Regions from separate parts of the Streptomyces sp. NPDC033216 genome, predicted to be linked through region 2. Evidence: riboswitches for the same ligand, from Rfam matches in the RefSeq annotation. Region 2 holds a riboswitch; the other holds the start of a gene.
The links. Region 2 has a riboswitch for S-adenosylmethionine ahead of thrC (threonine synthase). Riboswitches for the same ligand answer to the same signal wherever they lie in the genome.
Positions count from the first base shown of each region.

Region 1 (9,574 bases), on a different contig from region 2:
GTTCACCCGGCCCACTAGAGTGAACAGCAGCCCAGCTCCGGCCCCCGAGGGAGAGAACCAGCCGTGATCACCGCGATCGTCCTCATCAAGACCAGCGTGGACCGGATCCCCGAGATCGCGGAGTCGATCGCTTCGCTGGAATCCGTGAGCGAGGTGTTCTCCGTGACCGGGACCTACGACCTGATCGCCATGGTGCGGGTGCGCCAGCACGAGGATCTCGCCGAGGTCATCCCGGGGCGGATCAGCAAGATCCCGGGCGTGGAGGTGACGGACACGCACGTCGCTTTCCGCACGTACTCGCAGCACGACCTGGAGGCGGCGTTCGCGATCGGTCTGGACTCCTGACCGTCCGAACCCGCCTCCGGCGCGAACGGCCGCCTACACCACCGGGACGCAGCGGCCGTCCTCCGTGCGGTAGCGCCACTTCGCGCCCTCGGCCACCAGCTCCCCCACCGCCGTCACGAAGCGGTCGACGTGCTCGTCGGGAGTGCCCGCGCCGAAGCTCACGCGGATCGCGTTGAGGGACTTCTCGCCGGGGGCCGCCTCCGGAGCTCCGCACTCGCCCTGGGCCTGTGGGTCGCCGCCCAGGAGGGTGCGGACCAGGGGGTGGGCGCAGAAGAGGCCGTCGCGGACGCCGATGCCGTACTCGGCGGAGAGCGCGGCGGCGAAGTGGGAGCTGTTCCAGCCGTCCACGACGAACGAGATCACGCCGACCCGGGGCGCGTCGTCGCCGAAGAGGGACAGGATCCGCACCTCGCGGACCTCTGCGAGGCCCGCGCGGACCTTCTCGACGAGGTACTGCTCGCGGGCCACCAGCGTGTCGAAGCCCGCCTCGGTGAGCGCCTTGCAGGCGGAGGCGATGGAGTAGGCGCCGATGACGTTCGGGGAACCCGCCTCGTGCCGGGCGGCGCTCTCGTGCCACTCCACGTCCACTCCCCCGTCCTGGCGCCGGGCGACCTTGCGGCTGGCGCCGCCGCCGGCGAGGTACGGCTCGGCCGCCCGCAGCCAGTCCGCGCGGCCGGCCAGGACGCCGGACCCGAAGGGGGCGTACAGCTTGTGGCCGGAGAAGGCGACCCAGTCGACGTCGAGGTCACGGACGGACACCGGGTGGTGCGGGGCGAGCTGGGCGGCGTCCAGGACGATCCGGGCGCCGTGCGCGTGGGCCGCGGCGGCCAGTTCGCGTACCGGCCACAGCTCGCCGGTGACGTTGGAGGCGCCGGTGACGCAGACCAGCGCCGGGCCCCGCGGGTCGCGGGCGGCGAGGGCCCGCTCCAGGGTGGCGACGGCCTGGCGCGGGGTGCGCGGGGCGTCGAGGTAGGTGACCCGCGCGTCCTTCCAGGGCAACAGCGAGGCGTGGTGCTCCGTCTCGAAGACGAAGACCTGGCAGCCGGAGGGGAGGGCGGCGGCGAGGAGGTTCAGGGAGTCGGTGGTGGAGCGGGTGAACACCAGCTGGTCGTCGGGACGGCAGTCGAGGAAGTCGGCGACCGTCCGGCGGGCGTTCTCGAAGAGGTCGGTGGAGAGCTGGGAGAGGTATCCGGCGCCGCGGTGGACGCTGCCGTAGTAGGGGGCGTAGGCGGCCACGTCGTCCCAGACCCGCTGGAGGGCGGGGGCGCTGGCGGCGTAGTCGAGGGCCGCGTAGCTGACTTCGCCGCCGGTGACGAGCGGGACGGTCACATCCCGCCCGAGAACGGGCAGCGGGGCACAAATGGCGTGGACGGCGGCAGCGGTGGAGACGGACATGGCTGAACTCCCGTGGAGGCAGGCGGACTCGCCGCGCGAGCGGCCGTGGCTCGAGCGCGGGAATGGCTGAACAGGGATGTGCGGAGGCGGGGCTCTGCGGCCCTATCGCATTCGCTTGCTCACGGAAGACTCCTCGACGACCAGGACCCCTGGTGTGGCGAGGGGTCCGCGCTTGCCGTGGACCTTTCTGTCCACAGCCTGGTCTTCACCCGGGGCACCCCGCCACGGACGGAGGGTTGCCGGACAGTCGGCCGGGGCCTCATGACTGTCGCTCATGACCTGGTAGAGCATTTTGCCATACGATCATCCGCGCGCAAGGCGCAGTCCGGATGATGGACCGCGCCCCGCGTCGCACCGTACGGGCGGTCAGGCGTGGGTGGCGGCCGCCCAACGTTCCAGCGTCCGCTTCGCCGCCCCCGAGTCGAGGGACTCCGCGGCCCTGGCCATGCCCGCCCGGATCTGCTCGGTGAGCGACGCCGCGGTCGGTTCCAGGGCGACCAGGGCGGCCGCCGAGTTCAGCAGGACGGCGTCCCGGACCGGGCCCGTCGCGCCGTCCAGCAGCGCGCGCGCCACCTCCGCGTTGTAGGAGGCGTCGGCACCCCGCAGGGCCTCGACGGGAACGAGGTCGAGGCCGACGTCCCGCGGGTCGAAGGACTCCTCCGTCACCTTGCCGTCGCGGACGACCCAGACGCGGGAGGTGGAGGTGGTCGTCAGCTCGTCGAGGCCGTCGTCACCGCGGAACACCAGCGAGGAGTTGCCGCGCTCGGCGAAGACGCCGGCGACGATCGGCGCCATGCGCGCGTCCGCGACGCCGACCGCCTGGGCCCGGACCTTGGCCGGGTTGGTCAGCGGGCCGAGCAGGTTGAACACCGTGCGGATGCCCAACTGGCCGCGGGCGGCGCCGGCGTGACGCAGCGCCGGATGGAACCTGACCGCGAAGCAGAAGGTGATGCCGGCCTCCTCGGCGACCTCGGCCACCCGTTGCGGGGTCAGGTCGAGGCGGACGCCGAGCTTCTCCAGGACGTCCGAGGCGCCGGACGCGGAGGACGCGGCCCGGTTTCCGTGCTTGACGACCTTCACGCCCGTGCCGGCCACGACGATCGAGGACATCGTCGAGATGTTGACCGTCTTCGCGCCGTCGCCGCCCGTGCCGACGATGTCGACGGCCGGACCGGGCACCTCGATCACGTTCGCGTGCTCGTACATCGCGCGGACGAGCCCGTTGATCTCCTCGACGGTCTCGCCCTTGGCGCGCAGCGCCACCACGAACCCGGCGATCTGGGCGTCGGTGGCCTCGCCGCGCATGATCCGGTCCATCGCCCACGCCGTGGCGTCGGCGCTCTGGTCACGGCCGTACAGCAGGGCGTTCAGCACGTCGGGCCAGGAACGGTCCGCCGCGGTGTCGCCTCCGGCGGGGGTCACAGCGCTCATAAGCCGCTCCTGGGTCAGTGTGGTCCCGCTCCACGGGACGCGCGTCTCGACAGGACCACCCTATCCAGCCCCGGACAGGGCGAAGGGCCCCGTCCGTGCACCGGACGGGGCCCTTCGCGTTGCGTGGCGACGCAGTGATCAGTGGTGGCCGTGGCCGCTCGTGATCTCCTTGTACTCCTCGACGGTCGGCTTGGGGATCTGGCTCTCCTCGCCGTAGTACGCCTTGCTCAGCTTGGCGCGGACCTTCTCGGTGCGCTTCACCTTGCGCTCGACGCCGTTCTCGTCGACCGTAGGGCCGATCTCGGCGGGCTTGTACTGCTCGTGCGAGGTGAGCGTGTAGAGCGCCTCCTGGCTGAGCGGCTCGTGCACCTCGATGAACTCACCGTGCGGCAGACGCTTGATGGTGCCGGTCTCACGACCGTGCAGCACCTTGTCCTTGTCGCGGCGCTGGAGGCCGAGGCAGATCCGCTTGGTGATCACGAAGGCGATGACCGGTCCGGCGAAGAAGCCGATCCGGACGAACCAGGTGACCGCGTTGATCGACAGGTGGAAGTGGGTGGCGAAGATGTCGTTGCCACCACCGATCAGCATGATCAGGTAGCCGGTGACCCAGGCGACACCGAAGGCCGTACGGGTCGGGGCGTTGCGCGGGCGGTCCAGGATGTGGTGCTCGCGCTTGTCGCCGGTGACCCACGACTCGATGAACGGGTACATCGCGATCACACCGAGGAACAGACCGAACAGCACCAGCGGGACGAACACGCCCAGGACCAGCGTGTGGCCCCAGAAGTTGATCTCCCAGCCCGGCATGGCGCGGATCAGGCCCTCGGCGAAGCCCATGTACCAGTCGGGCTGGGCACCCGTCGACACCTGGTCCGGCCGGTAGGGACCGATGGCCCAGATCGGGTTGATGGAGGCGATGCCGGCGAGGAGCGCGATGAACCCGAAGACCAGGAAGAAGAAGCCTCCGGCCTTCGCCATGTAGACCGGCAGCAGCGGCATGCCGACGACGTTCTTGTTGGTGCGTCCGGGACCCGCGAACTGGGTGTGCTTGTGGTAGAAGACCAGGATCAGGTGGCCGACCACGAGCCCGAGCATGATGCCCGGCAGCAGCAGGATGTGGATCGAGTAGAACCGCGCGACGAAGTCGCCGCCCGGGAACTCCCCGCCGAACAGGAACATCGAGATGTACGTGCCGACGATCGGCACGGACAGGATCGCGCCCTGGGTGAAGCGGACACCGGTGCCGGAGAGCAGGTCGTCCGGGAGCGAGTAGCCGGTGAAACCGGTGAACATGCCCAGGACGAACAGCAGGAAGCCGAACAGCCAGTTGATCTCGCGCGGCTTGCGGAAGGCGCCCGTGAAGAAGACGCGCATCATGTGCACGAACATGCCGGCGAGGAAGATGACCGCGGCCCAGTGGTGGATCTGACGGATGAGCAGACCACCGCGCACATCGAAGGAGATGTGCATGGTCGAGTTGAAGGCCTCGGACATCAGCTGACCCTGGAGCGGGACGTAGCTGCCGTGGTACTCCACCTCGTTCATCGACGGGTGGAAGAACAGCGTCAGGTACACACCCGTCAGGATGATGATGATGAAGCTGTAGAGGCAGATCTCACCGAGCATGAAGGACCAGTGGTCCGGGAAGATCTTGCGCATGTTGGCCTTGGCCAGGGAGTAGATCCCCAGGCGGCCGTCGGCCCAGTCGGCGACCCGCTCGCCCGCGGGCGCCTTGCGGCGGTCGTCCTTGTTACTCATCCGCGCTCCCAGAAGGCAGGACCGACGGGCTCTTCGAAGTCGCCGAGCGCCTCGAGGTAGCCCTCGTCGTTCACGCCGATGCGCAGCTGCGGCAGGGCGTGGCCGGCGGGACCGAAGATCACTCGGGCGCCGTCGGACAGGTCGAAGGTGGACTGGTGGCAGGGGCACAGCACGTGGTGCGTCTGCTGCTCGTACAGGGAGATCGGGCAGCCCACGTGGGTGCAGATCTTCGAGTACGCCACGATGCCCTCGTGCGACCACTCGAGCTCGCGCTTGTCCTTGATGTCGTCCGGCTGGATGCGGACGATCATCAGGGCGGCCTTGGCGATCTCGGTCTGGAAGTCGTGGTCCTCCTCCTCCAGGCCTTCCGGCTTGGCGAAGGTGAGGGAGCCGACGGCGACGTCGGAGGCACGCAGCGGCTCGTTGGTGTTCATGTTGACGAGCAGCTTGCCCTTGGCCCACAGCGTGTGCCGCAGCTTGTTCTCGGGCAGCGGACCGAGGTCGCGCAGCAGGACGACGCCGGAGAGCGGGAACAGGGCCAGCGCGCCGAACATCGTGTTGCGGATCAGCTTGCGGCGGCCCAGCGCGGACTCCCTGGCGCCGTCCCGGAAGTCGGCCATGACCTTGGCCTTGACCTCCGGCGCCGCCTCGATCGGGTGACGCTCGTCGGCGACCTCCACGTCGGACATCAGGGTGCGGGCCCAGTGGACCGCGCCGGCGCCGATGCAGAACAGGGCCAGCCCCAGCGTCACGCCGAGCGCGAAGTTCAGCGCGCTGACGTGCCCGAGCGGGAAGAGGAAGACCGTGGTGTCGGGCGAGATCGTCACGTAGGCGGCGATGAAGGCGACGGTGGCCAGCATCGACAGCGTGAACAGGAGGGCGACCGCACGTTCGGACCGCTTGGCGGCCCGCTCGTCGACGTCCTGGATCCGGTGCTCGTGGGGCGGCAGGCCGGGGTCGGCGAACGGGTGCTTCTCGTCCGCCACGTCCACCGCACCGTGCGCGTGGTCCTGCTCAGCGGGCAGGTTCTCTTCTGGAATGTCTTGGCTACTCATGACTTCTTGGCCTTTGCGGTCCGAGCGGCAACCCATACGGCGACGGCGATCAGCCCGCCCAGACCGAAGATCCAGCCGAACAGTCCCTCGGCGACCGGGCCGATGCCGCCCAGCTCGAGACCGCCGTAGCTGGCCGTCTCCTCACCGTTGACCGCCTTCAGGTAGGCGATGACGTCCTTCTTGTTCTGCTCCGTCAGCGTGCTGTCGGGGAAGGAGGGCATGTTCTGCGGGCCGGTCTGCATGGCCTCGTAGATGTGCTTCGGGCTGACGCCGTCGAGGGGCGGTGCGTACTTGCCCCGGGTCAGGGCGCCGCCCTTGCCGGTGAAGTTGTGGCACTGAGCGCAGTTGGTGCGGAACAGCTCACCGCCCTTGGCGATGTCCGCTCCCTCGGGACCGTACTGGGCCTCGGTGGGGACGGACGGGCCGGCGCCGAGGGAGGCGATGTACGCGGCGAGCTGGTCGATCTCGGCCTGCGTGTAGATGTTCCGCTTCTGCGGCACCTGGGCGCTCTGGGAGGTCGCGGCCGGCATCCGGCCGGTGGCGACCTGGAAGTCGACGGCCGCGGCGCCCACGCCGACCAGGCTCGGACCGTCGGAGGTGCCCTGACCGCCGGTGCCGTGGCAGCTGGCGCAGCCGACGGCGTAGAGCTTCTTGCCCTCGTCGATGGCGAGGGACTGGGCGGTTTCGTCTGCCTGCGCCTTGCTCGCGGGTGCGAACGCGGCGTACAGCCCCCCGGTGCATGCCAGCGCGAGGAGTAGGACGACGAGCGCCGCCAATGGATGGCGTCGTCGTGCGGAGAGCTTTTTCACGGATTACCCCGGTGTCAGGATCTTCTGCGTCGATGCTTCTGGGACGGGTGCGGGATCGGGCCCGGCTACTTGATCAGGTAGATCGTGGCGAAGAGGCCGATCCAGACGACATCGACGAAGTGCCAGTAGTAGGACACGACGATGGCCGCGGTCGCCTGTTCGTGGGTGAACCTCTTCGCCGCGTAGGTGCGGCCGAGGACGAACAGGAAGGCGATGAGGCCACCCGTCACGTGCAGGCCGTGGAACCCGGTGGTCAGGTAGAAGGCCGAGCCGTACGGGTCGGAGGAGAGCGAGAGCCCGTCCTTCTTGACCAGCTCGGTGTACTCGTACACCTGACCGCCGATGAAGATCGCACCCATCACGAAGGTGACGATGAACCACATCCTGAGCTTCTTCACGTCACCGCGCTCGGCGGCGAAGACGCCGAGCTGACAGGTGAGGGAGGAGAGCACCAGGATCGTGGTGTTGGTCGCCGAGAACGGAAGGTTCAGCGCATGCGCCATTTCCTTCCAGTGATCGGGACCGGTCACCGATCGCAGGGTGAAGTACATCGCGAAGAGGGCCGCGAAGAACATCAGCTCGGAACTCAGCCAGATGATGGTTCCGACGCTGGTGAGGTTCGGCCGATTGACCGACGGGTGCGCGTGCCCGGTTTCTACTGTCGTTGCTGTCGCCACGACCGACATTATGTCGGTCGCTTATCCCGCCCTCACTCCCGGGGGTGCCGTTCGGAGTGTTCGCACCTCGTGTACTGCCCGTATGGCCCATCGCAGGCATGTTCCAACAGGTGTTGGCGACCGGCCCGGGGGAGTAGCATCCGCCCCATCGGTACCCGAAGTTCCACTCCAATGACGCGGAGGAACCATGCAGGCGACCGCCACGGTGCTGGTCTACAGCGACGACGCCGACACCAGGGAGCAGGTGCGGTTGGCCGCCGGCCGTCGGCCGGCTCCGGACGCGCCCCTGGTCGAGTTCCTGGAGTGCGCCACGCCCGCCGCCGTGCTGACGGAGCTGGACAAGGGCGGGATCGACGTGTGCGTGCTGGACGGCGAGGCCGCGCCCATGGGCGGCATGGGGCTGTGCCGGCAGATCAAGGACGAGGTGTTCCGCTGCCCGCCGGTGCTGCTGCTCATCGGGCGGCCGCAGGACGCGTGGCTGGCGACGTGGAGCCGGGCCGACGCGGCGGTGACGCTGCCGGTGGACCCCGTGGAGCTCGCGGAGGCCCTGGCGGCGGTTCTGCGCCGCAGGAACCTCGTGGGCGCCTGAGGGGCGGGGGCGGGGTCCTCGGGCCGGCCGCGAACCGTCCGGGGCTGTCGCGCCCGCGCCCTGTACGCGTCGGCCCCGCCGGCCTTCGGGGCGCGTCACGCAGCCGCGGGCCGCAGCCGTGACGTGTCCTCCTGGGCCTTCTGCCTGGCACCGGTCAGGGCGCTGCCCTCGCGCCACTTCTTCCAGTCCAGGTTCCAGTCGCCGAAGCCGTTGCCGAAGGCCTCCATCGTGCGGCCGCCGCTGTTGACGACCTGGACGATGTCACCCTCGCGGACGTTGTCGAAGAACCACTGCGCGTTGGCGGTGCTCATGCCGACACAGCCGTGGCTGACGTTGGCGTAGCCCTGGGAGCCGACGGACCAGGGGGCGGCGTGGACGTACTCGCCGCTCCAGGTGACACGGGTGGCGTAGTAGACGGGCAGGTCGTACGACTCCGAGGAGCCCTCGGCGATGCCGACGGTGGTGCCGCGCATCCGTACGAAGTACTCCTTGCCCAGGACGACCTTGACGCCGTTGCGGGTCTCGAAGCCGGGCTTTCCGGTGGTGACGGGGATCTTCTTCACCTCTTCACCGTTGCGGTACAGCGTGAGGGAGTGCGAGGAGGCGTCGGCGACCGCGATGACGCGGTCGCCGATGGTGAGTTCGACGTCCTTGGCCTTGCCGCCCCAGAGCCGGTCGCCGACCTTGATGCCGTCCAGGTTGCTGTGGACGCGGACCGCGGCGTGGGCGGGCCAGTAGTCCTGCGGGCGGTAGTGGAGCGTCTTGTCGTCCACCCAGTGCCAGGCGCCCTGTACGGAGGGCTTGGAGTCGACCTTCAGGGCGCGTTCCACGACGGCTCGCTGGAGGGGGTCCCTGACGGGCCGGCTCAGTTCGGCGGTGACGGGCCGGCCGACGCCGTAGGTGCCCGCGCCAGGGCCGAAGGCGACGGTCAGCCGCTTCTTGTCGGTGGGTTTGCCCGTGTCGAAGGTGAGGACCCGGCGGCCGGGTGCCCCGTCCTCGTCCTCGGTGCTGACGCGGACCGTGTAGTGGGCGTTGGCGGCCAGCGGCTCGGTGCTGTGCCAGCGGCTGCCGTCGGCGGCGAGTTCGCCCGCCACGTAGCGTCCTGTGGCGTCCAGGGCGGTGACGTCGGTGATCCGTTCGTCGGAGTCCTTCGCCCTGATCTCCAGGGGCTTGTCCGGGTCGGCCTTCTCGGTGTCGCCGTGGGGGACGCTGAAGGAGATCTGGTCCGTCGCGTCGTACGGACGTGAGGCGAGCGGGTTGCCGTCCGAGCCGCAGGCGGTTGCGCCCGCGACCAGGGCGATCACCAGCAGCGTGCAGCTGACGACGGTGCGGGGCCGGGGTTCGTGGCTCATGGCTTCACGCTAGGGAGCCGCGTCAACCACGGCGCGCTGGGTGACACGTACGGGCGACCCCGATTACGGCAAACGCAGGAGCCCGGACGCTCCTGTCGGAGTGTCCGGGCTCTGTCGCGCGGAGGGTGTGCTACTGGGTGCGGTTCTCACCGCGGTAGTA
Region 1 is NZ_JBVIQK010000016.1:827-10,400, reverse strand. Features, by position in the region: gene ACZ5Y0_RS25600 (rhomboid family intramembrane serine protease) at 1-67, shown strand, start outside; gene ACZ5Y0_RS25595 (Lrp/AsnC family transcriptional regulator) at 64-345, shown strand; gene ACZ5Y0_RS25590 (aminotransferase class V-fold PLP-dependent enzyme) at 379-1,740, opposite strand; SAM riboswitch class IV at 1,904-2,020, opposite strand; gene trpD (anthranilate phosphoribosyltransferase) at 2,107-3,171, opposite strand; gene qcrB (cytochrome bc1 complex cytochrome b subunit) at 3,310-4,932, opposite strand; gene qcrA (cytochrome bc1 complex Rieske iron-sulfur subunit) at 4,929-5,987, opposite strand; gene qcrC (cytochrome bc1 complex diheme cytochrome c subunit) at 5,984-6,796, opposite strand; gene ctaE (aa3-type cytochrome oxidase subunit III) at 6,862-7,482, opposite strand; gene ACZ5Y0_RS25560 (hypothetical protein) at 7,661-8,062, shown strand; gene ACZ5Y0_RS25555 (L,D-transpeptidase) at 8,158-9,414, opposite strand; gene ACZ5Y0_RS25550 (cytochrome c oxidase subunit 4) at 9,545-9,574, opposite strand, start outside.
Region 1: another riboswitch for S-adenosylmethionine. It lies ahead of ACZ5Y0_RS25590 (aminotransferase class V-fold PLP-dependent enzyme); the one in region 2 lies ahead of thrC (threonine synthase).

Region 2 (9,574 bases):
GAGGGTGCGGGGGTCCAGCAGGGTGAGGGCGGTGACCAGGCCGTCGGCGAGCGCGTCGACCGCCCGCTGCCAGATCCGGACGGCGTTCGGGTCTCCGGACGTGACGGCCTTCGCGCAGTCCGCGGCGTCCGCCTCCGGATCCCCGCAGGCCGCCGCCCATGCCTCGCTGACCGCCGCCGCCGACGCGAAGCGCTCCAGACAGCCGTGCTGTCCGCAGGGACAGGGTGTGCCGCCGGGACGTACGACGATGTGGCCGATCTCGCCCGCGAAGCCGTGCGCGCCCGCTTCCACCCGGCCGTCCACGCCGATGGCTCCGGCGATGCCCGTGCCGAGGGCCACGAAGAGGAAGCGGTCGGCGCCCTGACCTGCGCCGATGCGCCCCTCCGCGAGTCCACCGGTGCGGACGTCATGGCCGAGGGCCACCGGGATGCCGCCGAGCCGGCCGGTGAGCAGCCGGCGCAGGTCGACGTCGCGCCAGCCGAGGTTGGCGGCGTAGACGGCGACGCCGTTGGCCTCGTCGACGATGCCGGGGACCGCGACTCCCGCAGCGGCCGCGCTCCCGCCGAGGTGCTCGACGCCGTAGGCGCGCAGCTCGGCGGCGAAGTCGAGGATGCCGGCGACGACCTCGTCGGGGCCGCGCTCGCGGCCGGTGGCCCGGCGGGCCCGGTGCAGCAGCGTGCCGTCCGCCCCGACGAGGGCGGCCTTCATCCCGGTGCCGCCCACATCGAGGGCGATGACATGTCTCACGGGAACAGTGTGGCCCGCGGACCCGCAAGAGGTCTAGTCCACTTGCGTGGTGTAGACCTTGATCCGAATAACGGGTTCATTGGTCCGAGCATTTATGTGCGGGTTGTGTGTGCACACGGCACGGCCACCAGGGGAGCGGGAGAACACAGTGCAGCGGCGGGCAGCGAAGTCCGGAACGATCGCGGTGGCAACCGCCCTGAGCGTCACGGCGGTCCTCGCCGGCTGCGGGGTCACCGGTGGCTCCGACGACGTCACCCTGAGACTCGTGGCGGCCGACTACGGCGACAGCAGCGCCAACAGCTCGAAGAAGTACTGGGAAGACCTGGTCGACGCCTACGAGAAGGACCACCCCGGCGTCACGGTCGAGGTCACCGTCCACTCCTGGAACGACGTCGACCGCGAGGTCAAGAAGCTGGTCGACGACGGCAGGGCCCCCGACATGGCGCAGATCGGCGCCTACGCCGACTACGCCGCCGAGGACCTCCTCTACGAGGCGGGCGACGTCCTCTCGATCCCGGTCCAGGCCGATTTCGTGCCGCAGCTCGCCGACGCGGGCGAGGTGCATGGCGTGCAGTACGGCATGCCGTTCGCCTCCTCCACGCGACTGCTGTTCTACAACAAGACCCTCTTCGCCAAGGCCGGCATCACCGCGCCCACCACCTGGGCGGAGCTGGCCGAGGACGCGGAGGCGCTGAAGGCCGACGGCGTGAAGTACCCGTACGCCCTGCCCCTCGGCCCCGAGGAGGCGCAGGCCGAGACCATGCAGTGGCTGCTCAGCGGCGGGGGCGGCTACACCCAGAGCGCCACCGGCTACAGCCTCGACTCCACCGAGAACGTCCACACCTTCACCTGGCTGAAGAACGAGCTGGTCGGCAAGGACCTCACCGGGCCGGTGGCGCCGGGCAAGCTCAACCGGGCCGACGCGTTCGCCGCGTTCGCCGCCGGGCAGGTCGGCATGCTCAACGGGCACCCCTCGCTGATGAAGACGGCCCAGAAGAAGGGCGTCAAGGTCGGCATGGTCCCCATGCCCGGCGTCGACGGGCCGACCAAGGTCTCCATGGGTGTCGCCGACTGGATGACCGCCTTCAGGCAGAACGGCCACGCCGAGCAGATCAAGGACTTCCTGAACTTCGTCTACAGCGAGGAGAACGTCCTCGACTTCTCCCGCGAGTACGACCTGCTGCCCGTCACCAACTCCGCCTCCCAGACCATGACCGCCGCCTCCCAGGACGCCGACCTCAAGCCGTTCCTCGACCAGTTGCCGGTGTCCGAGCTGTACCCGGTGGGGCGCACCTCCTGGGCGGCGGTCAGCGCGGACGTGAAGAAGCGGATCGGGCAGGCCGTGCAGCCCGGTGCCAGTCCGGCCGATGTCCTCGGCCAGCTCCAGACGACGGCCACGACCGTGGAGAGCGGCTCCGCCGGCTGAGCCGGATCACGGCCGACCCGGCTCCGCCGGCTGAGCCGGGTCACGGTCGGTCCGCTGCGCTACCGTGCGGGCATGGAGCGGGCAGCGGATGACGAGGGGCTCGGGGCGAGGGAGCGGGACATCCTCGCCCTCGAGCGGCGTGGGTTCTCGGGGCCCGGCGCGAAGGAACGGGCGATCCGTGAGGAGCTGGATCTGTCGCCGGTGCGGTACTACCAGCTGCTGAACGCGCTGCTGGACGACGCGAGGGCACTGGCGCACGATCCGGTGACGGTCAACCGGCTCCGCCGGGTGCGGGAGGCGCGCCGGGCGGAACGCTGAGCCCGTGCGGACGGGCGGTGGGATCCCGTGGCCCGGGCCCTTCCTCTGGGGGCCGGGGGACGGGACCGTGCCCTGAAGGGGCCTCGCCTTGAGGTCTCCCGGAGGGGGTGCCCCCGGACGGGCCGAGTGGTACCGCTCTTGGCTATCGTCAGGCGGTATGGGCACCAAAGAGACGCACTCCCCGGACTCCCACTCCTCCCTCCCCACCCCCCTCACCCCCCACGGCCGCGAGGCGCTCGCCGCGATTCTCGCCACGCCGCGCAGCACCCTCGTCGGGCTCGACTTCGACGGGACGCTCGCGCCGATCGTGGAGAACCCGGAGGACGCGCGGGCGCATCCGGACGCTCTCCCCGTGCTCGCGGAGCTGGCGCCGAAGGTGGCCTCCGTCGCCGTGGTGACCGGGCGACCCGCCGCGGTGGCCGTGCGCAACGGCGGATTCGCCGGGGTGCCCGGGCTGGAGCGGCTCACGGTGCTCGGGCATTACGGGGCCGAACGGTGGGAGGCCCGGACCGGGACCGTCTCCGCGCCCGCCGCGCACCCCGGTGTCGCGGCGGTGCGGGCCGAGTTGCCCGGCGTGCTGGAGGCGGCCGGGGCATGGCGCGGGACCTGGGTCGAGGAGAAGGGGCGGGCCGTCGCCGTGCACACGCGCCGGGCGGAGGACCCGCAGGCCGCGTTCGAGGCGCTGCGCCGGCCGCTCGCCGACCTCGCCGCCCGGCACGGACTGATCGTCGAGCCCGGCCGGATGGTGCTGGAGCTGCGGCCACCGGGCGTGGACAAGGGCGTGGCCCTGACGGAGTACGTGCGCGAGATCGGCGCCGAGACGGTCCTCTACGCCGGCGACGACCTCGGTGACCTGCCCGCCTTCGCCGCCGTCGAGAAACTCCGCTCCGACGGTGTTCCCGGTCTGCTGGTGGCCAGCGGAAGCTCCGAGGTGACCGAGCTGTCGGAGCGCGCGGACCTCGTCGTCGACGGTCCCGCAGGGGTCGTGGGACTGCTGCGGGCGCTCTCGGGCCGGCTGCGGTGAGCGGCCCGGGGCGGGCGTGACGGGGGTCGCGGTCCCCCCGGGGTGGCGGGACCGCCGCGGACGCTCTCGGGTCGTTCAGCCTCGCTGGACCGCCTGGAGGGCCCGCAGCTGCTCCAGGAACCACTGGGCCGGGGGCAGCGCGGTCGCGGCCGCCGTCAGCCTCTTGGCGCGCTCCGCCCGCTCCTCCGCCGGCATGGTCAGCGCCTCGTGCAGGGCGCGGGCGGTCTCCAGGACGTCGTAGGGGTTCACCACGATCGCGTCCTCGCCCAGCTCCCAGTACGCCCCCGCCTCGCGTGACAGCACCAGCGCGCAGCCCTGGTCGGAGACGATCGGGACCTCCTTGGCGACCAGGTTCATGCCGTCCCGGACCGGGTTGACCAGCGCCACGTCGGCGAGGCGGTACGCGGCCAGGGAGCGGGCGAAGTCGTCCTTGACGTGCAGGACCACCGGGGTCCAGCCCGGTGTGCCGTACCGCTCGTTGATCTCGCGCGCCACCCGCTGCACCTCGGCGGTGTAGTCCCGGTAGACGGCGAGGTCCTGACGGGAGGGGTAGGCGAACGCCACGTGGACGACACGCTCACGCCACTCGGGGTGGTCGTCGAGGAGCTGGCGGTAGGCCAGCAGACCGCGCACGATGTTCTTCGACAGCTCGGTGCGGTCGACGCGCACGACGGTCCTGCGGCCCTCGCCGATCTCCTCGCGGAGGGCGACGATCCGCTCCTCGACGTCGCTCTCGTGGGAGCGGGCGCGCAGGAAGTCGGCGTCGGCACCCAGGCCGTGCACCCCGATCTCGGTGCTGCCGAGGCCGCCCACGAACTCCGTGCAGCAGGCAGCGAACGCGTCCGCCCAGCGCCGGGTCAGGAAGCCCAGGCGGTCCGCGCCGAGCATGCCGCGCAGCAGTTGCGCGCGGATGTCGGTGGGGAGCAGCGCGAAGTAGTCCACCGGGGCCCACGGCGTGTGCGAGAAGTGGCCGATGCGCAGGTCGGGGCGCAGCTCGCGGAGCATGCCGGGCACCAGGCAGAGGTGGTAGTCCTGCACCAGGACCGCCGCGCCCTCCCCGGCCTCCTCGGCCAGCGCCTCCGCGAACGCGCGGTTGTACGACTCGTACGACGCCCACTGGCGCCGGAACTCCGCGTCGAACACCGGCTCCAGCGGGGTCTGGTACAGCAGGTGGTGGATGAACCAGAGCACGGAGTTGGCGATGCCGTTGTACGCGTCGGCGTGCACGTCGGCCGGGATGTCGAGCATCCGCACGCCGTCCTCGCCGACTCCGCGCCGTACCGCCTCGCGGTCGTCGTCGGAGAGCGCCGAGCACACCCACAGGGCGCCCGCGTCCGGACCGATCGCCGACAGACCCGAGACCAGTCCGCCGCCACCCCGCTTGGCGTGCAGCGAACCGTCCTCGCGCACCTGGTAGGAGACCGGGCCGCGGTTGGAAGCGACCAGCACCTGAGCACCCTCAGCAACAGCACCACGCGTAAAAGCCATACGCCACAACCTAGCCCGGTCCGGAAACGCTCAAACGTACGGATGCGTTCCGTGGGCGGCGCGTGTCCCGCCGTGTCCGCCGGCCGGAAGTGCGCAGACGGCGGACGGACCGGCCCACGATCGGCGTCCTGTGCCCCGCCGGGCCCGCCCCGCGGGCGGAGGACGCCGCTTCGGCCGCCCTAGGCGACCTTGTGTTCCGCGTACTCCGCGATCTCCGCCATCGGCGGGCGCTCCTCGGTGTCCACGGAGTAGGTGCGCGGCTCGAAGCCGTCCGCACCCCGCTCGAACTGGGTGAGGGACGGGCGGATCATGTGCCCTCGGGCCAGTCGGAGCTGGGCGGTGCGGTAGATCGCCGCCGCCATCCGGCCGAGCGCCTGCCCGTCCTGGTGGCGGTGCTTGCGCACGCCGACGTCGACCTGGGCGAGGGCGTCCAGGCCCACCAGGTGCAGGGCGTCCACGAGCATGCCCAGCTCCACGCCGTAGCCGACCGGGAACGGGAGCTGTTCCAGCAGGCTGCGGCGGGCCGCGTACTCGCCGCCGAGCGGCTGCACGAATCCGGCCAGCTGCGGCCAGTGCATGTTGAGCAGGGGGCGGGCCATGAGTTCCGTGACCCGGCCGCCCTGGCCCGCCGCGCCGCCGAGCGGACGGTCGTACATGGCCTTGACCAGATGCACGCCGGGGTCGGTGAGCAGCGGGCCCACGATCCCCGAGACGAAGTCGGAGGAGAACTCCCTCAGGTCCGCGTCGACGAAACAGACGATGTCCCCGGTCGTGACGAGCAACGATCGCCACAGCACCTCGCCCTTGCCGGGGACGGCGGGTATCCGGGGCAGGATCTCGTCCCGGTGGACGACGCGCGCCCCGGCCGCCGCGGCGACCTCGTGGGTACGGTCGGTGGAGCCCGAGTCGACGACGACGATCTCGTCGACCAGCGGGACCTGCTGCATCAGGTCGTGGCGGACGATCGCGACGATGTCACCGACCGTCTCCTCCTCGTTGAGGGCGGGCAGCACCACGGAGACCGTCTGACCCGAGGCGCGTTTCGCGGCCAGGACGCGGTGCAGCGGGCGGTCGGTCACGGACCAGGAGCGGGTGGCCAGCCAGGCTTCGGCTTCTTTCAGCACGGTCTGCGGCTCCTCACTGTCGTGATCACACCCGGTGCGCAGGGGGTGACGGTGTGATCCATCTCGCGGTTCGGACGTCTATCTCAACTGTCCTGGCCTTCGGTTACAGTCTTGAACAACGCGGATGACCATCGCATGTCCGAGGTCGCCGCCGTTCACAACTTCATACCGCTCATCCAGAGGGGCAGAGGGATACGGCCCGATGAAGCCCCGGCAACCCTCCAGCTGGTCCTGTCACGTCGACGTGGCGAGGCTCCCGGCTAGGGAAGGTGCCAAATCCGTCTCACGGCGAGATGCGTCGTGAGGAAGATGAGGAGAAAGGGCCTCGCCTCACATGGCTGCGCAGACAGTTGCAAGCACCACGAACTCCGTCGATCTCGGACCCGCCGCGGCGCTCTCCTGCCGCGAGTGCGGACACCGCGTGCCCCTCGGTCCGGTCTTCGCCTGCGAGGAGTGTTTCGGCCCGCTCGAGATCGCGTACGACTTCTCGTCCTATGAGACCGAGGAGCTCCGCAAGCGCATCGAGGCGGGCCCCGCGAACATCTGGCGCTACGCGCCGCTGCTGCCCGTCCCGGCCGACGTGGCGGACAAGCCGAACATCAACCCCGGCTGGACCAAGCTCGTGCAGGCCGACAACCTCGCCCGCGAGCTGGGTGTCGACGCCGGCAAGCTGTTCGTCAAGGACGACTCGGGCAACCCGACGCACTCCTTCAAGGACCGCGTCGTCGCCCAGGCCATCGAGGCCGCCCGCGCCTTCGGCTTCACGACCCTCTCCTGCTCCTCCACGGGCAACCTGGCCGGTGCCGTCGGTGCCGCCGCCGCTCGCGCCGGCTTCCGCTCCTGCGTGTTCATCCCGCACGACCTGGAGCAGGGCAAGGTCGTCATGGCCGCGATCTACGGCGGCGAACTCGTCGGCATCGAGGGCAACTACGACGACGTGAACCGCTTCTGCTCCGAGCTGATCGGCGACCCGGCCGGTGAAGGCTGGGGCTTCGTCAACGTCAACCTGCGGCCCTACTACGCCGAGGGCTCCAAGACGCTGGCGTACGAGATCTGCGAGCAGCTCGGCTGGCGGCTGCCCGAGCAACTCGTCGTGCCGATCGCCTCCGGCTCGCAGCTCACGAAGATCGACAAGGGGCTCCAGGAGCTGATCAAGCTCGGTCTCGTCGAGGACAGGCCGTACAAGATCTTCGGCGCCCAGGCCGAGGGCTGCTCGCCGGTGTCCGTCGCCTACAAGGCCGGCCACGACGTCGTCCGGCCCCAGAAGCCGAACACCATCGCCAAGTCCCTCGCCATCGGCAACCCGGCGGACGGGCCGTACGTCCTGGACATCGCGCGCCGCACCGGTGGCGCGGTGGAGGACGTGACCGACGAACAGGTGGTCGACGCGATCAAGCTGCTGGCGCGGACCGAGGGCATCTTCGCCGAGACGGCGGGTGGCGTGACCGTGGGTGTGACGAGGAAGCTGATCGAGAACGGTCTCCTCGACCCGACGAAGACCACCGTCGTCCTCAACACGGGGGACGGCCTCAAGACCCTCGACGCGGTGGCCGGCACCGGCCTGACCGCCACCATCCGCCCGAACCTGGACTCCTTCCGAGAGGCTGGCCTCGCATGAGCGTGACCGTCCGCATCCCCACCATCCTGCGCACCTACACCGGTGGCAGGGCCGAGGTCCCGGCCGAGGGCGTCACCCTCGGCGAGGTCATCTCCGACCTGGAGAAGAACCACACCGGCATCGCCGCCCGCGTCCTCGACGACCAGGGCAAGCTGCGCCGGTTCGTCAACGTGTACGTCAACGACGACGACGTCCGTTTCGAGCAGGGGCTGGACACCGCGACACCGGACGGCGCCGGTGTCTCCATCATCCCGGCCGTGGCCGGCGGCTGACCGGTGTTCCGTACCCGCCGGTAGTAACCGTCGGTAAGGGTAATTACCGAGAGTTCATCCAATTGCCTCCTCCGCGAGAGAAGCGGAGGGGGCAATTCAGTGTGGTTGAGCGCGGTACAGTTGGGGAACGCGCCGCCCATTGCATGCCGGTCGCATATGAGGCCCGTCGGCGCGGACGATGAGAAGTAGCCAAAGTGTGCATGCCTTTTGCGCCTTTCATTACCTTTGCGGGGCCCGACTTGCCCTGAATTCGGACGAATGCTCACTCTTCCCCGGAGCCTTCGCGTCCAGATTTCTCGTCCGATTGACCTGTTGCAGAGGGCAGTTGGACAGATACATTCGGCCGCGGTCGACGCGTTCCGGCGCACGCCCCCAACCAACTGGGGGGTGAGGTCTGACCCGGATCCGCGAAGTGCGGGTCTGTGCAAGGGCCAGTAATAGGGGAGTTAGGCATGGCTCAGGGCACCGTCAAGTGGTTCAACGCGGAGAAGGGGTACGGCTTCATCGCGGTCGACGGTGGTGCGGATGTTTTCGTCCACTACAGCGCGATCCAGATGGACGGATACCGCACCCTGGAAGAGGGCCAGCGGGTCGATTTCGAGATCTCGCAGGGTCAGAAGGGGCCGCAGGCGGACATGGTCCGGCTCGCGACCGGCTGAAGCACGCGCCGACTTGCAGCGACGTTCTTCTGTTCCATCGCGAAGGGCTCGCACCTCCCGGGGTGCGGGCCCTTCAGCATGTCCGGGGCTGCTCCCGCCCGTCCGGCCGGCACCCTTCGACGATCCCGCCGCAGGGGTTCCGGTCGTCCGAGTGCCGCCCCCTCGACGAGGCCGCCGCGCGGGCGCACCTTGCACTCGGACGTGTCGAGTGCTAATCATTGGCGTTAGCACTCTGAAGGTGAGAGTGACAACGAAGGACCGGGTCGGTGAGGCCCGCAGGCCAGGTGGGGCAAGGAACCACGGGGCAGGCGAGCCGTCCGTCGCGGGCGCGGGCGCGGTCCGAAGGAATCACCCCCAGTCCTGGAGGGACCACTTCACATGGCCAAGATCATCGCGTTCGACGAGGAGGCGCGGCGCGGCCTCGAGCGCGGCATGAACCAGCTCGCGGACGCCGTGAAGGTGACGCTCGGCCCCAAGGGCCGCAACGTCGTCCTCGAGAAGAAGTGGGGCGCCCCCACGATCACCAACGATGGTGTCTCCATCGCCAAGGAGATCGAACTCGAGGACCCGTACGAGAAGATCGGCGCCGAGCTGGTCAAGGAAGTCGCCAAGAAGACGGACGACGTCGCCGGTGACGGTACGACCACGGCCACCGTGCTGGCCCAGGCGCTGGTCCGCGAGGGCCTGCGCAACGTGGCCGCCGGCGCCAACCCGATGGCCCTCAAGCGCGGTATCGAGAAGGCCGTCGAGGCCGTCTCCGGTGCCCTGCTCGAGCAGGCGAAGGATGTCGAGACCAAGGAGCAGATCGCTTCGACGGCCTCCATCTCCGCCGCCGACACCCAGATCGGCGAGCTGATCGCCGAGGCCATGGACAAGGTCGGCAAGGAAGGCGTCATCA
Region 2 is NZ_JBVIQK010000005.1:61,473-71,046, forward strand. Features, by position in the region: gene ACZ5Y0_RS12025 (ROK family protein) at 1-747, opposite strand, end outside; gene ACZ5Y0_RS12030 (extracellular solute-binding protein) at 896-2,173, shown strand; gene ACZ5Y0_RS12035 (DUF3263 domain-containing protein) at 2,246-2,491, shown strand; gene otsB (trehalose-phosphatase) at 2,649-3,515, shown strand; gene ACZ5Y0_RS12045 (alpha,alpha-trehalose-phosphate synthase (UDP-forming)) at 3,591-5,003, opposite strand; gene ACZ5Y0_RS12050 (glucosyl-3-phosphoglycerate synthase) at 5,183-6,127, opposite strand; SAM riboswitch class I at 6,297-6,443, shown strand; gene thrC (threonine synthase) at 6,462-7,745, shown strand; gene ACZ5Y0_RS12060 (MoaD/ThiS family protein) at 7,742-8,017, shown strand; gene ACZ5Y0_RS12065 (cold-shock protein) at 8,470-8,676, shown strand; gene groL (chaperonin GroEL) at 9,055-9,574, shown strand, end outside.